DNA from 4 places in the Streptomyces sp. NPDC048604 genome. Region 2 is predicted to be linked to each of the others. Evidence: riboswitches for the same ligand, from Rfam matches in the RefSeq annotation. Region 2 holds a riboswitch; each other region holds the start of a gene.

Region 1 (3,581 bases), on a different contig from region 2:
CGCCGCGGGCTCCGCCTCCGCCGCCGACGGGGCGACGTGGGACCGGGTCGCCGAGTGCGAGTCGGGCGGACTGTGGAGCGCCGACTTCGGCAACGGGCTGTACGGCGGGCTGCAGTTCACCCAGGAGACGTGGGACTCGTACGGCGGCACCGAGTACGCCGCCCGCCCGGACCTCGCCAGCCGCGCCCAGCAGATCGCGGTCGCCGAGAAGGCGCTGGCCGCGCAGGGGGCGAAGACGTGGGCCACCTGTGCCGCGATCGTCGGCCTGAAGGACGACGGCACGCTGAAGCCGTCCACGAAGCCCGGTGGCGTGCTGCCCACCGCTCCGACGACTCCGTCCACGTCGGCCGATGCGGACGCGAATCAGGACGACCGCGGGGAGGACTCCCCGGGCAAGGTGAAGTCCGACAAGTCCCTTCTGCCCGATGCGTCCGGTCAGCCGGGCGACGAGTCGGCCGAGAGCGGCGCCCCGGCCACCCCCACCACGCCCGCCGAGGACCACGCCACCCCCTCCGACCCTTCCGCTCCCGGCACGGGCAAGCACCGCGGCGACGCCGCGACCGAGAACCCGGATGAATCGGGCGACTCGTCCGAATCGGGGCGTCACGCCGCGCCGGCTGACGATGCGACACGCGACGCCGGCCGCACCGACCTCGACGAAGCGGGCGTTAATGGTACGGACGAGACCAAGGACGCCAAGGGTAAGAAGGCGGACACTTCGGACGAGTACACCGTCCAGCCCGGCGACAACCTCACGCAGATCGCGGCCGAGCACGAGCTCGACGGCGGCTGGCGCGCCCTCTACAAGGCCAACAAGGAGACCGTCGGGGGCGACCCGGACCTCATCCTCCCTGGCCAGAACCTGGAACTGACCGACCGGCAGAAGTAGGAGCGGCGGGCAGTTCGACGCCTTATGTCCGGTTCTGCGCAAATGAGACATGAGTCTCTTCGCCCCAACTGGCGTGTCCTGTCCGCAAAGTTTGCTTCCGTCACCTCCCACCAGCACAAACACCTCCGGCGGTAAGGCAAGTACGGGCGATTTTCCCGGGATGTCGGTCTTTGAACTTCCGGAGGGTCTGTGTCTACGGTCGTGACCGCTCGCCACCGCGGGCCCCGCCGACCGGAACGCCGAGTCCTGCCGCCGGCCGTCGGGAACAGTCGTCGCGTCAAGCGCCGAAGGCAGGAGCGGGGGACCCAAGGTAAGTGCCGGTCCCGGCCGTCGAGAGATGACGGCCGAACGACCGGCTCGGGGTGAAGCCGCGTGCGAGAGCACGCGGCCGGGCAACTCTTCCGGCCCGAACCCGACAGCTCACCTCGCAGGCGTCGGTGAGGAGACTTCCATGCTGTTTTCCGGCAAGGGCAAACACCGCCGTTCCTCCAAGGCCACCCGCGCCGTCGCGCTCGCCGGCATCGCCGGTGTCGCCGTCGCCGCGCCGCTGATGGCCGCGGGCAACGCGTCCGCCGCCACCGCCTCCGAGTGGGACCGCGTCGCCCAGTGCGAGTCCGGCGGCAACTGGTCCATCAACACCGGCAACGGCTACTACGGCGGCCTGCAGTTCTCGGCCTCCACCTGGGCCGCCTACGGCGGCACCGCCTTCGCGGCCACCGCCGACCAGGCCTCCAAGGCCCAGCAGATCCAGATCGCCGAGAAGGTCCTGGCCGGCCAGGGCAAGGGTGCGTGGCCGAGCTGCGGCGTGGGCCTGTCCAACGCCGCGTACACCGGCGGCGCCGCCGAGCAGGCGCAGCCGGAGCGCAAGGCCGAGCAGCCGACCACCCGCAGCGAGCAGCGCACCGCGCCGAAGCCCGTCGCGAAGGCCGCGAAGAAGGCCGCCAAGGCCGACGCCAAGAAGACCGTCACCACCCCGACCGGCAAGAAGGTCAAGAAGGGCGACGGCGAGTACAAGGTCGTCGCCGGCGACACGCTGAGCAAGATCGCCGCCGCGCACGACGTCAAGGGCGGCTGGGAGAGGCTCTTCCAGCTGAACAAGGACGTCGTCGAGGACGCCGACCTGATCTACCCGGGCCAGCAGCTCCACCTGAAGTGAGCCTCGCGGCCCGGGTGGGTCCGGCGGCCCACCCGTGCCGTGCGACCCTCCCGCGGTGACCACCCCGGCCCTGCGCGCAACTCCCCCCGTGTGCGCAGGGCCGGGGTTTCCGCATGGTTACTTGCGAGTAGTACGAGATCTTTCGCCCGGGATGCCCGCGCTCGGGTCCTTTTTCGTCCCAGGGGGCGGGCACCGACTGGCCGGGCACCCCGAGCCGGATAGGCTCATGTCGCAAGGCCAAGAGACCTTCGCACCTCTTCTCACGTCACATCCCAGAAGGAGATGCTCGTGCCGTCCATCGACGTCGTCGTAGCCCGGGAAATCCTGGACTCCCGAGGCAATCCCACGGTCGAGGTCGAGGTCGGCCTCGACGACGGCAGCACCGGCCGTGCTGCCGTTCCGTCCGGCGCCTCCACCGGTGCGTTCGAAGCCCTCGAGCTCCGCGACGGTGACAAGAGCCGTTACGGCGGCAAGGGCGTCGAGAAGGCCGTCCTCGCCGTGATCGAGCAGATCGGCCCGGAGCTCGTCGGCTACGACGCCACCGAGCAGCGCCTCATCGACCAGGCGATGTTCGACCTGGACGCCACCGACGACAAGTCCTCGCTCGGCGCCAACGCCATCCTCGGCGTCTCCCTCGCCGTGGCGCACGCCGCCTCCGAGGCCTCGGACCTGCCGCTGTTCCGCTACCTCGGCGGCCCGAACGCGCACCTGCTGCCCGTTCCGATGATGAACATCCTGAACGGCGGCTCGCACGCCGACTCCAACGTGGACATCCAGGAGTTCATGATCGCGCCGATCGGCGCCGAGTCCTTCTCCGAGGCGCTGCGCTGGGGTGCGGAGGTCTACCACACCCTCAAGTCCGTCCTGAAGACCAAGGGCCTGTCCACCGGCCTCGGCGACGAGGGCGGCTTCGCCCCGAACCTCGGCTCCAACCGTGAGGCGCTCGACCTCATTGTGGAGGCCATCAAGCAGGCCGGCTACGTCCCGGGCAAGGACATCGCGCTGGCGCTCGACGTCGCCGCGTCCGAGTTCTACAAGGACGGCGCCTACGAGTTCGAGGGCAAGTCCCGCACGGCCGCCGAGATGACCGAGTACTACGAGGAGCTCGTCTCCGCGTACCCGATGGTCTCCATCGAGGACCCGCTGTACGAGGACGACTGGGCCGGCTGGAAGGTCCTCACCGACAAGCTGGGCACCAAGGTCCAGATCGTCGGCGACGACCTGTTCGTCACCAACCCGGAGCGCCTGGCCCGTGGCATCGAGGAGGGCACCGCGAACGCCCTGCTGGTGAAGGTGAACCAGATCGGTTCGCTGACCGAGACCCTCGACGCCGTCGAGCTGGCTCAGCGCAACGGCTTCAAGTGCATGATGTCCCACCGTTCCGGCGAGACCGAGGACGTCACCATCGCCGACCTCGCGGTCGCGGTGAACTGCGGCCAGATCAAGACCGGCGCCCCGGCCCGCTCGGACCGCGTCGCCAAGTACAACCAGCTGCTGCGCATCGAGGAGATCCTCGACGACGCCGCGGTCTACGCC
Region 2 (3,581 bases):
GCTCCGCGACGTCGTCGGGGTCGCTGCCGGGCCGGATGATGTCGTTGCCGCCCGCGCAGAAGGTCACCAGGTCGGGCGCGAGCTCCTTGGCGCGCGGGACCTGCTCCTCCACGATCTGGTCGAGGAGCCTGCCGCGCACCGCGAGGTTCGCGTACCGGAACGCGTCGGGCTCGGGCAGCTGATCGGCGAGCAGGACCGCGAACCGGTCCGCCCAGCCGATGTACGCGCCGTCCGGGGCGGGGTCGCCGACCCCCTCGGTGAAGCTGTCGCCGATCGCCGCGTACGACCCGAATGCGTCACTGTCTCTGGATCTCGAATCGTCTGCCACGAGAGTGCATCCTTCCGTCCCGGTTGTGACCTACGCGACCGTAAGGAGGGGTTGACGCAGGGTGAGATACGCCACCGGTCAAGATCTTCCCAACCCGGAATACGCCGGAGGCCCGGCACGTGGGACACGTGCCGGGCCTCCTCGGGCCGCTTGGGCGGGCGCCCGTCAGTTGGCGCTCGCCGGATGGCTCCCGTCAGATCGAGACGCCGTGGCTGCGCAGGTAGGCCAGCGGGTCGACGTCCGAGCCGTAGCTCGGTCCGGTGCGGATCTCGAAGTGCAGGTGCGGGCCGCTGGAGTTGCCGGTCGAGCCGGACAGACCGATCTGCTGGCCGCCGCGCACGCTCTCGCCGGCCGAGACGGCGAGCGAGGAGAGGTGGGCGTACTGCGAGTAGCTGCCGTCGGCGTGCTGGATGACGACCTCGTTGCCGTACGCGCCGCCCCAGCCGGCGGAGACCACGGTGCCGGCGCCGACGGCGCGGACGTTGGTGCCGGAGGAGGCCATGAAGTCGACGCCGGTGTGGTAGCCGGAGGACCACATCGCGCCGGAGGCGCGGTACGGGGTGGAGACGCCGCCGTCGACCGGGGCGACCCAGCCGGAGGCGGCGGCCGGGGCGGCGGTGCGCTCGGCGCTGCGGGAGGCGCGGGTCTCGTCGGCGGCCTTGGCCTTCGGAGCAGCCTTCGGCGCGGCCTTCGGCGCGGCCTTGGCGGCGGGCTTGGCCGCGGGGGCCTTGGCCGTGGACTTGGCCGTGGACTTGGCACCGAGGGTGAGCTTCATGCCCGGGAAGATCAGCGACGGGTTGTCGCCGACGACCTGGCGGTTGTCGGAGTAGAGCTTCTTCCAGCCGCCGGCGAGGTCGTGCTCCTCGGCGATCTTGGACAGGTAGTCGCCGCGCACGACGGAGTAGATCTTCGCCTTGGCCTTCGCCTTGGCGACGGCGGCCTGCGGGGCGGCGGCGGGCTGAGCGGCGGCCACGGTGGCCACGCGCTCGGTGGCCGCGGGGGCGGCCTGCTCGGCGGCGTGGGCGCCGGTGGCGCCGAACAGCGGCAGAGCGACGACGGCGCCGCCCGCGCCGGCGGCGACGAAGCCGCGGGTCAGCGGATTGACCTTGGGACGGCGATGCTTACCCTTCGAGGGCATGGCGAATTCCTCTCCGTCGCCTGCGAGGTGAGCTGTCGGGTTCGGACTGGAGTTGTCCGGCCGCGCGGTGCGCGACTTCACCCCGAGCCGTCCTGTGCTGAGGAACGGCGTGTTACCTGGGTCCCCCGCTCCTGCCGTACGTGGGTGAGTGCGGAAATCCGGACGGTGGCAGGATTCGGCGGGTCCGACCGGAGTGAGCGTGACGCTAGACGAGCCGAGTCGCGAGGAACAAGCCACGAATTCCCGTTCGCATTCTTCGCCGGGAATTTCCCCTTGGAATTCCGGTCACCCTCCGTGGATGACGGATCTTCGCGTTCCTTTCCGGACACGGCATTTGGGAAAAATGATCAGGCACGGACGGTCACGGTTATGACGCTGCTCACGCCCCGAAGCCCATCTCCACTGCAATCAGGGCGCGTTATACCGAAGCCCCCAATTCGGACAGAAAGCGCATTACCCCCCGGCGGGGTGCGCCCGGGGGGACCGACCCTGGATGATTGCCCGAGGAACCGATCTCTTTCCGCCATCGAGCACCAGGAGCACCCGTGACGCAGCAGACGCCTCAGGCCCCGCCGACCGAGCCCGAGCTGACGGGCGTTCGCAACTTCCGCGACGTGGCCGGTCTGCCGACCGCGGACGGCCGGGCCGTCGCCCCGGGGCGGCTGTTCCGCAGCGGGCACCTGGCCCACGCCACCACGGAGGACGCGGCGTTCCTGTCGACGCTCGGCCTGCACACGATCTTCGACTTCCGCAACGAGGCGGACCGGGCGTTCGAGGGCCTGGATGTCGAGCTGCCCGGCACGCGGAACGTGCACATACCCCTGAACGACCCGGCGGACGGCAAGGAGTTCTGGAAGCTGGTGCGCTCGGGCGATCTCGCCACGCTGCGGGAGATGCTCGGGAACGGCCAGGCGGCCGCCCGTATGTCCGATTCGTACCGGAAGATGATTGTGCAGCGGACGCCCGAGCACAGCCGGATCGTGCATGCCCTGGCCGAGGACAGCGTGCCGGCGCTGATGCACTGCGCGGCGGGCAAGGACCGCGCCGGGCTGTCGATCGCGGTGTCGCTGCTCGCGGTCGGCGTCGAGCGCGAGGCCATCGAGGCCGACTACGTGAAGTCCAACGAGCCGCACCGCCGCTACAAGGTGCACCGCAGCTCCGCCGCCCCGGACGGGATGTCGCCCGAGGTCATGGAGCTGCTGAGCCCGCTGTTCGACGCCCGCGTCGACTACCTGCGGGCCGCGTTCGAGCAGATGGAGGAGACGTACGGCTCGGTCGAGGGCTACCTCACCAAGGGCCTGGCGCTCTCCGCGGAGACCCGCGAGCTGCTGCGCGCCCGGCTGCTCACGCAGGCGTAGCGGGGCACGGTCGCCGTACGGGGGCGGCGGCTACTGGTTCGCGCCGCCGACCAGGAAGAGCAGGTAGAGGAAGCCGGCGAAGAGATGGCCGGCGACCAGGTAGGCGAAGAGACGCAGCACCAGGCCCTTGGGGAACTTGCCGCCCCCGCGCTCCTGACCGGTGATGGCAACGGACTTGTCGGACATGTCGGTAACCTCCTGGGAGTTCAGCGCCGGTGCGGGCCCGGGTCGCCGAGGCACAGCTCGGCGGCCGGGCTCTGCAGCAGCGTGTGGACGAAGAGCACGTCCGCGCCGTCGGGCGTGGCGGCGCCGATGCGGTGCGGGGTGAGCGAGTCGAAGTGCGCGCTGTCCCCCGGATCGAGGACGTGCACGGCGTCGCCGAGGGCCAGCCGCACCCTGCCGTGCAGGACGTGGATCCACTCCTCGCCGGGGTGGACCCGGACGATGTCCGCCCGGGTGGCGTGCGGGACGTGCACCCGCAGCGCCTGGAGCGCCCGGCCCGCGCCGCCCGCCTGGTGGTACACCCAGCCGTCCGCCTCGACCGGCTCGGACCGGCCGGCCCGGACGATGGGGTCGTGTTCCGGGGGAACCTCGCCCAGCAGAGCGGAGACCGTCGTACCGTAGATACGGGCCAGCGCCAGCAGCATCGGCAACGAGGGCTGACGGCGGCCCGTCTCCAGCCGGGACAGATGGGCCGGTGAGAGACCGGCCCGCTGGGCGGCGGCCTCCAGGGTCAGCCCTCGGCGCCGGCGCAGGC
Region 3 (3,581 bases), on a different contig from region 2:
GTTCGGCGACCCGCAGCTGGCGCTGACCGCCGTGCAGCGGGTCCTCGACATCACCGCGCAGGAGGTGCAGGCGGTCGCCGCGGCCAAGCTGCGCCCCGACAACCGGGCGGTGCTCGTGTACGAGCCGATCACCGCGGGCCAGGGCGACCCGGCCGCAGAGAGCGACAGCGACGAGGAAGAGGGAGCCGGCCAGTGAGCGACGCTGCCGCGTCTTTGACGACCATGGAGTTCCACCCGCAGCCTCAGCCCGGCGACGCCCGCCCCTGGGCCTTCCCGGCCCCCGAGCGCGGCTCGCTCGACAACGGTCTGACGGTCCTGCGCTGCCACCGCCCCGGCCAGCAGGTGGTGGCCGTCGAGATCGTCGTCGACGCCCCGCTGGACGCCGAGCCGGCCGGCCTGGACGGCGTGGCCACGATCATGGCCCGCGCGCTGTCCGAAGGCACGGACAAGCACTCCGCCGAGGAGTTCGCCGCCGAACTGGAGCGCTGCGGCGCGACCCTGGACGCGCACGCCGACCATCCGGGCGTGCGGGTCTCCCTGGAGGTCCCGGTCTCCCGGCTGCCGAAGGCGCTCGGCCTGCTCGCCGAGGCGCTGCGCGCGCCCGCGTTCGTCGACACCGAGATCGAGCGGCTGGTGCGCAACCGGCTCGACGAGATCCCGCACGAGCAGGCCAACCCGGCCCGCCGCGCGGCCAAGCAGCTCTCCAAGGAGCTGTTCCCGGCCGGTTCGCGCATGTCGCGGCCGCGCCAGGGCACCGAGGAGACGGTGGCCCCCATCGACGCCGCGGCCGTGCGGGCCTTCTTCGAGGCCCATGTGCGGCCCGCCAACGCCACCGCGGTGGTCGTCGGCGACCTCACCGGCATCGACCTGGACGCCCTGCTCGCCGACACCCTCGGCGACTGGAGCGGCGACACCGCGGTGTCGCACCCGGTGGCGCCGATCACCGCCGACGACACGGGCCGTGTGGTCATCGTGGACCGCCCCGGCGCGGTCCAGACGCAGCTGCTGATCGGCCGCGTCGGCGCGGACCGGCACGACAGCGTGTGGCCGGCGCAGGTGCTCGGCACGTACTGCCTCGGCGGCACCCTCACCTCCCGGCTCGACCGCGTGCTGCGCGAGGAGAAGGGCTACACGTACGGCGTGCGCGCCTTCGGCCAGGTGCTGCGCTCGGACGGCCGGGGCAACGGCGCGTCCATGCTCGCCATCAGCGGCTCGATCGACACCCCCAACACCGGCCCGGCACTTGACGACCTGTGGAAGGTGCTGCGCACCCTCGCGGCCGAGGGTCTGACGGACGCCGAGCGCGATGTGGCGGTGCAGAACCTGGTGGGCGTGGCACCGCTCAAGTACGAGACGGCGGCCTCGGTCGCCGGCACGCTCGCCGACCAGGTCGAGCAGCGTCTTCCGGACGATTTCCAGGCGCAGTTGTACGCCCGGCTCGCCGAGACGGGCACGGTGGAGGCGACGGCCGCCGTCGTCAATGCCTTCCCTGTGGACCGGCTGGTGACGGTTCTGGTCGGCGACGCCGCCGAGATCGAGGAGCCGGTGCGCGCCCTCGGCATCGGCGAAGTCACCGTCGTGACCGGCTGATCGACCCGGCCCCAGGCCACTGCGAGGACCTCGATGCCCCGATGCGTCGGGGTCCTCCCGTTTGTCCGGATCGAGGGGGAAAGCTACGTGAATGCCCTGTGGGATGCGCTACAAACTTCCGTGTCTGTTTGGTGATTGAAAGACGGTCCGCTTAGCGTCGGTCCGGCTGTTCGTCGGTTGCACATGCCGCACCCGCGGCAACGGACAGTCATCGCCGAGTCCCCGAAGGTGCGAGCCTGGGGAGCCGGGGACCCACCGTCCCTGGGGTGAATCGGACGCCTTCGCCTTCCGGCGGAGGAGCCCGTAGGAGACCTTCCTGCTCCGAACCCGTCAGCTAACCCGGTAGGCGAGAAGGAAGGAAAGGATCAGCCACTTCATGGCGTTCACCCGTGCCACCGGGAAGCATCGTGGTCCCAGCCGTCTGGCGCGCCGCAGCGCGGGCGTCGCCGGCGTCGCCGCCCTCGCCACCACCGGCGTGATCGGCACCCTCGCCTCCCCGGCGCTCGCCGTCGACACGGAGGCCGCCGCCCTCGAGGACACCGGCCTGATCCAGGCGATCAGCGTGGACTCGCTCGCGGACCGCATAGACGCCCAGGCCGCCGCCCAGGAGCAGGAGGCCTTCGAGGCCGCCGCCAAGGCGAAGGCCGAGGCCGAGGCGAAGCGCAAGGCCGAGGCCCGCGCCAAGAAGATCCGCGAGGAGCGTGAGCGCGCCGCCCGCGAGGCCGAGCGCAAGCGTCTGCACTCCTTCCGGCTGCCCATCGCCGGCTCGTACGTCACCACCGGCTACAAGGCCGGCGGCTCGCTCTGGTCCTCCGGCAGCCACTCCGGCATCGACTTCAAGGCGCCCTACGGCAGCACGGTCGGCTCTGTCGGCGCCGGCACCGTCGTCGAGGCCGGCTGGGGCGGCGCGTACGGCAACAACGTGGTGATCCGGATGCTCGACGGCACGTACACCCAGTACGGCCACCTTGCCTCCATCACGGTCTCGGTCGGCGAGTCCGTCATGCCGGGCCAGCAGATCGGCGTCTCCGGCTCGACCGGCAACTCCACCGGCCCGCACCTCCACTTCGAGGCCCGCTCCGGCGCCGAGTACGGCTCGGACATCAACCCGCTCGCGTATCTGCGCGCCCGCGGCGTGAACGTCTGACGGACCGGCAGGACCCGCGGACAGCGCACCGGAAAAGCCCCGGCTCGTACGGAGTCGGGGCTTTTCCGCGTCCGAAAGACATCCATGATTCACGATCGGCCGTCGGAATTACCGCTCCGCTGCAATAGAGTCACCGAAGAGTCGGCGAACAGGGGACCGTCGGCGGGTTTCACGCGGATTAAGGCGGAGGTCGGACATGCGCATTCCCGCGCATTCGGTGTGCACGGCGATCCGGGACGACATCGTCTCCGGGGTCTTGGAGCGGGGCAGCCGGCTGACCGAGGAGCAGCTGGCCCGCCGGTACGGCGTCTCCCGCGTCCCGGTCCGCGAGGCGCTGCGCACCCTGGAGTCCGAGGGCTTCGTGGTGAGCCGCCGGCACGCCGGCGCGCATGTCGCCGAGCCCACCGAACAGGAGGCCGCCGACCTGCTCGACGTCCGCTCGCTCCTTGAGCCGCTCGCCGCCGGGCGGGCCGCCCAGCGCCGCACCGAGGCGCACCTCAAAGTGCTGCGCGGCCTGGTGCGGCTGGGGCAGGAGCGGGCCCGGCGCGGACAGGGCGAGGACCTGCGCTCGCTCGGCGGCTGGTTCCACGAGACCCTGGCGCAGGCTTCCGGCAGCCCGGCGCTCACCGCGCTGCTCACCCAGTTGCGGCACAAGATCGCCTGGATGTACGCGGTCGAGACCTCCGCCCGCCCCGTGGACACCTGGGCCGAGCACGGCGCGATCGTGGACGCGTTGGCCCGCGGCGACGCCGAGCGGGCCCGCGCGCTCACCGCGCTGCACGCCGAGCGCACCCTGCCGCTTCACCGGTTGCGCCGGCCGGAGCGGGACCGTGTGAGGACTTCG
Region 4 (3,581 bases), on a different contig from region 2:
CATCGTCGCCGTGGTGATGAGCGTGGCGCTGCACACGTACAACGACACGGCCACCGACGTGCCCGCGATCATCGAGACCGTCACCGTCCTGACGGTCTCGATGTTCGCGCTGCTGATCAACGGGGTGGTGCGGCGCAGCGGCGAGAAGCTCGCCTCCGCGCGGGTCGTCGCCGAGACGGCGCAGAAGGCCGTGCTGCCCACGCCCGCCCGGCGGATCGGCGGGCTGCAGGTGGCGGCCCGCTACGAGGCGGCCCAGGCGGACGCGTTCATCGGCGGCGACCTGTTCGCCGTCCAGGACACCCCGCACGGGGTGCGGCTCGTCGTCGGCGACGTGCGCGGCAAGGGGCTGGACGCGGTGGAGGCGGTGGCGGTGGTCATCGGCGCGTTCCGGGAGGCCGCCGAGCAGGAGGACGCGCTGGAGGACGTGGCGCAGCGGCTGGAGCGGGCGCTGTTCCGGGAGGGCCGGCGGCGCGGCAGCCTGGACGCCTTCGAGGGCTTCACCACCGCCGTGCTCGCCGAGATCCCGAACGGCCGGGCCCGGGTGCGGATCGTCAACCGGGGCCATCCGGAGCCGCTGCTGCTGCACGCGGACGGGGGCCTGGAGCGGCTGACGCCGAGCCAGGCCGCGCTGCCGCTGGGCATGGGCGATCTGGCCTCCTGGCCGGACCAGGTCGACGAGCGGCCGTACCCGACGGGCGCGACGCTCCTCTTCTACACGGACGGGCTGTCCGAGGCGCGCGACGGGGACGGGGTCTTCTACGCCCCGGGGGAGCGGCTGGCCGGCCGGATCTTCCAGGGGCCCGAGGCGCTCCTGGACGCGCTGGTCGACGATGTGCGCCGGCACACCGGGGGCGGTGCGACGGACGACATGGCGCTGCTGGCGGTGAGCCGGCCCGCGCTGGGGCAGCCGGAGCGGCGGCGGACGATGCCGGTGGTGCCGTGACATGCCGTGTGAAGGCCTTCGTGACGATCCGTGAGCGAAGGATCTCGGAGAGATAACGCTGACGTGTTGTCACTTCGTGAACAGTTGCTCGAGTCTCGTCAAGAGCCCGGTCAACTCGCCCGTTTCCACCCTGTTCTGGCTGGTTAAGTCCAGGCCAATGCCCGTAATGATCAAGAGGAACAGCTTGGAATCGGGCCCGCGTGTCTATTAACGTTCGATAACGCAGCGCGGTCGTCCCAGCCGTCGCCAGAGACGGCACCGTGCGCACGCGCCGAATCCCGCAAGGGAACCGGGGAACCACCTATTGGGGTGAATCGGGTCGAAGTTGACCCGTAGGAGACCTTCCTGCTCCGAACCCGTCAGCTAACCCGGTAGGCGAGAAGGAAGGAAAGGAGTACGCCTCCGTGGCGTCCAACCCTGCTGCTCCCGAGACCCACTTCGACGCCTATGGCGCCCCGATGGCCGGGGGAGGCGACTTCACGGAGGAGTGGAACCCCAGCGAGGACACGCTCCGCCCGACCCGCGGCCGGCACCGCGTCGTCAAGCAGCGCAGCATCGCCCGCAGCTCCACCGTCCTCGGCGTCGGCGTCATCGCGGCGGTCGGCGCGGGCGGCCTGGCCACCGCCAAGGAGAGGCCCCCGGTCGCGATCTCGCTGCCGGACATGAACCTGCCCGCCGCCGAGGACCTGCCCGGCGTCGGCTCCCTGATCTCCGACGACTCCCAGAGCACCGACAACAAGGTCGGCCCGCTCACCCAGGCGTCCCTCAGCCTGCCCGCCGCCGACGGCGGACAGAGCGGCTCCATCGAGGCGGCCGACGCGGGCGAGGCCCTGCGCGCCCGCATCCTCCAGCAGGCCGAGCAGCAGCAGGCGACGGCCGAGGCCGAGGCCAAGGCCGCCGCGGAGAAGGCGGCCGCCGAGAAGGCCGCCACCGAGGCGAAGACCCAGCAGACCGCTGCCGCCACCGCGCAGAAGGCCGCCGCCGAGGCCAAGGCGAAGGCCGAGGCGGAGGCCAGGGCCAAGGCGGAGGCGGCCCGCCGGGCGGCGCTCGCCGCCAGCTACTCGCTGCCCACCTCCTCGTACACGATCACCTCCGAGTACGGCCAGGCCGGCTCGATGTGGTCCTCCGGCTACCACACCGGCCTCGACTTCGCCGCGCCCACCGGCACCCCGGTGAAGGCCGTGCACGGCGGCACCATCAAGTCGGCGGGCTGGTCCGGCTCGTACGGCTACCGGATCGTCCTCGAGCTCGAGGACGGCACCGAGGTCTGGTACGCCCACCTGTCCTCGATGACCGTGAGCGCGGGCCAGACGGTGACCACCGGCGACACCATCGGCCGCGTCGGCGCGACCGGCAACGTGACCGGCCCCCACCTCCACCTGGAGGTCCACACCGCGGGCGGCGCGGGCATCGACCCGGCGGCCTGGCTGCGGGACAAGGGCCAGAGCATCTGACGCACGCGGCTGAGCAGACCTCAGGCGCGGTACGGGTTCGGACCCGTGTAGTCGCGGTGCGGCGGGGGCGGCGGAGCCGGGCGGAACCGGCCGGTCGCCCCCGCCGCGTACGTGAGCGCCGGTGAGGCGAACTCCTTGCGCTGCCACAGGTGGTGCAGCAGCTCCTGCTCCCGCGCCGTGAAGTCCGCGTCCGCCGTGCCCCGGTGGGCCCGGTCGCGCAGGAACGCCAGGCTCGTCGCGAACCCTTCGTACTCGTGCACCGCGCGCGCCGCGGCGGGACCGTACGCGGCGGAGGCGAACGAACGGGCCATGGCGCGGGCCCGCATCGACGACAGCGCGAGCGGTTCGGCGGGGGCGAGCCAGCCGGCCGCCGCGTACGCCGGGAGCCGCCCGGATATGGTGCGCAGCTCGCGCTGCCGGCTCCAGATCGCGAGCCAGGTCAGCAGGGCGAGGGCCGGCACCATGAACGCCCCGTACACCGCGAGGAAGCCGAGCGGGCTGCGGACGGCCGAGCCGTTCCACAGGGCGTGCACCCCCATCGCCAGGAGCAGTCCGCCGAGCGGCAGCAGGACGCGGCGGGCCCGGCGCCGGCGGGCGGTGGCCGCGGCGAGGCCGAAGCCGATGCCGGTGCAGACGGTGAACAGCGGGTGCGCGAGCGGCGTCAGCACGATCCGCCCGAAGAAGGTCCCGACGGTCTTGGAGCCGAGGACGCTCGCGCCGGTCGCCAGGTCCTCGCCGAAGGCGCTGCCGAGATAGAGGATGTTCTCGGTGAAGGCGAAGCCGGTCGCGGTGACGCCGGCGACGACGACGCCGTCGACGAGACCGGTGAAGTGGCGGCGGCGCAGCAGGAAGAACAGCAGCAGGGCGGCGCCCTTGACGCTCTCCTCGACGACCGGGGCGACGAAGGTCGCGCCGAGGCTGAGCACGTCGTCGGGGTCGGTGGTGGCCGTGGCGCCGGCGATCCAGCGGATCGCGAAGGTGTTCGCGGTGAGCGCCATGAGCGCGGCGGCGCCGGAGCCCCAGGCGAAAGCGAAGATCAGGTTCTTCCACGGGCCGGGGTCGACCCGGTCGAGCCAGCGGAACGCGGCGAGGAGCAGCGGGACCGGGAGCACCGCGAGACCCAGGCCGGCGACGAAGCCCTCGGTGCCGGTCTTCTCGCGCAGCAGCGCCAGGAGCACCAGGCC

The links. A riboswitch is a leader RNA that binds a small molecule or an ion and turns the genes downstream of it on or off. The one in region 2 is predicted to bind cyclic di-AMP.
Region 1: linked by a shared signal. The riboswitch ahead of ACGFMM_RS06950 (transglycosylase family protein) and the one ahead of ACGFMM_RS25310 (peptidoglycan DD-metalloendopeptidase family protein) in region 2 are both predicted to bind cyclic di-AMP.
Region 3: linked by a shared signal. The riboswitch ahead of ACGFMM_RS28050 (M23 family metallopeptidase) and the one ahead of ACGFMM_RS25310 (peptidoglycan DD-metalloendopeptidase family protein) in region 2 are both predicted to bind cyclic di-AMP.
Region 4: linked by a shared signal. The riboswitch ahead of ACGFMM_RS29240 (M23 family metallopeptidase) and the one ahead of ACGFMM_RS25310 (peptidoglycan DD-metalloendopeptidase family protein) in region 2 are both predicted to bind cyclic di-AMP.

Annotation. Positions count from the first base shown of each region.
Region 1 is NZ_JBICVX010000003.1:55,815-59,395, reverse strand. Features, by position in the region: gene ACGFMM_RS06955 (transglycosylase family protein) at 1-889, shown strand, start outside; cyclic di-AMP (ydaO/yuaA leader) riboswitch at 1,162-1,338, shown strand; gene ACGFMM_RS06950 (transglycosylase family protein) at 1,341-2,045, shown strand; gene eno (phosphopyruvate hydratase) at 2,328-3,581, shown strand, end outside.
Region 2 is NZ_JBICVX010000013.1:10,435-14,015, forward strand. Features, by position in the region: gene ACGFMM_RS25305 (SGNH/GDSL hydrolase family protein) at 1-328, opposite strand, end outside; gene ACGFMM_RS25310 (peptidoglycan DD-metalloendopeptidase family protein) at 522-1,466, opposite strand; cyclic di-AMP (ydaO/yuaA leader) riboswitch at 1,471-1,657, opposite strand; gene ACGFMM_RS25315 (tyrosine-protein phosphatase) at 2,012-2,824, shown strand; gene ACGFMM_RS25320 (DUF6126 family protein) at 2,855-3,010, opposite strand; gene ACGFMM_RS25325 (helix-turn-helix domain-containing protein) at 3,031-3,581, opposite strand, start outside.
Region 3 is NZ_JBICVX010000015.1:62,117-65,697, reverse strand. Features, by position in the region: gene ACGFMM_RS28060 (M16 family metallopeptidase) at 1-196, shown strand, start outside; gene ACGFMM_RS28055 (M16 family metallopeptidase) at 223-1,590, shown strand; cyclic di-AMP (ydaO/yuaA leader) riboswitch at 1,793-1,954, shown strand; gene ACGFMM_RS28050 (M23 family metallopeptidase) at 1,967-2,737, shown strand; gene ACGFMM_RS28045 (GntR family transcriptional regulator) at 2,934-3,581, shown strand, end outside.
Region 4 is NZ_JBICVX010000016.1:143,943-147,523, forward strand. Features, by position in the region: gene ACGFMM_RS29235 (PP2C family protein-serine/threonine phosphatase) at 1-943, shown strand, start outside; cyclic di-AMP (ydaO/yuaA leader) riboswitch at 1,203-1,336, shown strand; gene ACGFMM_RS29240 (M23 family metallopeptidase) at 1,348-2,397, shown strand; gene ACGFMM_RS29245 (PrsW family intramembrane metalloprotease) at 2,418-3,581, opposite strand, start outside.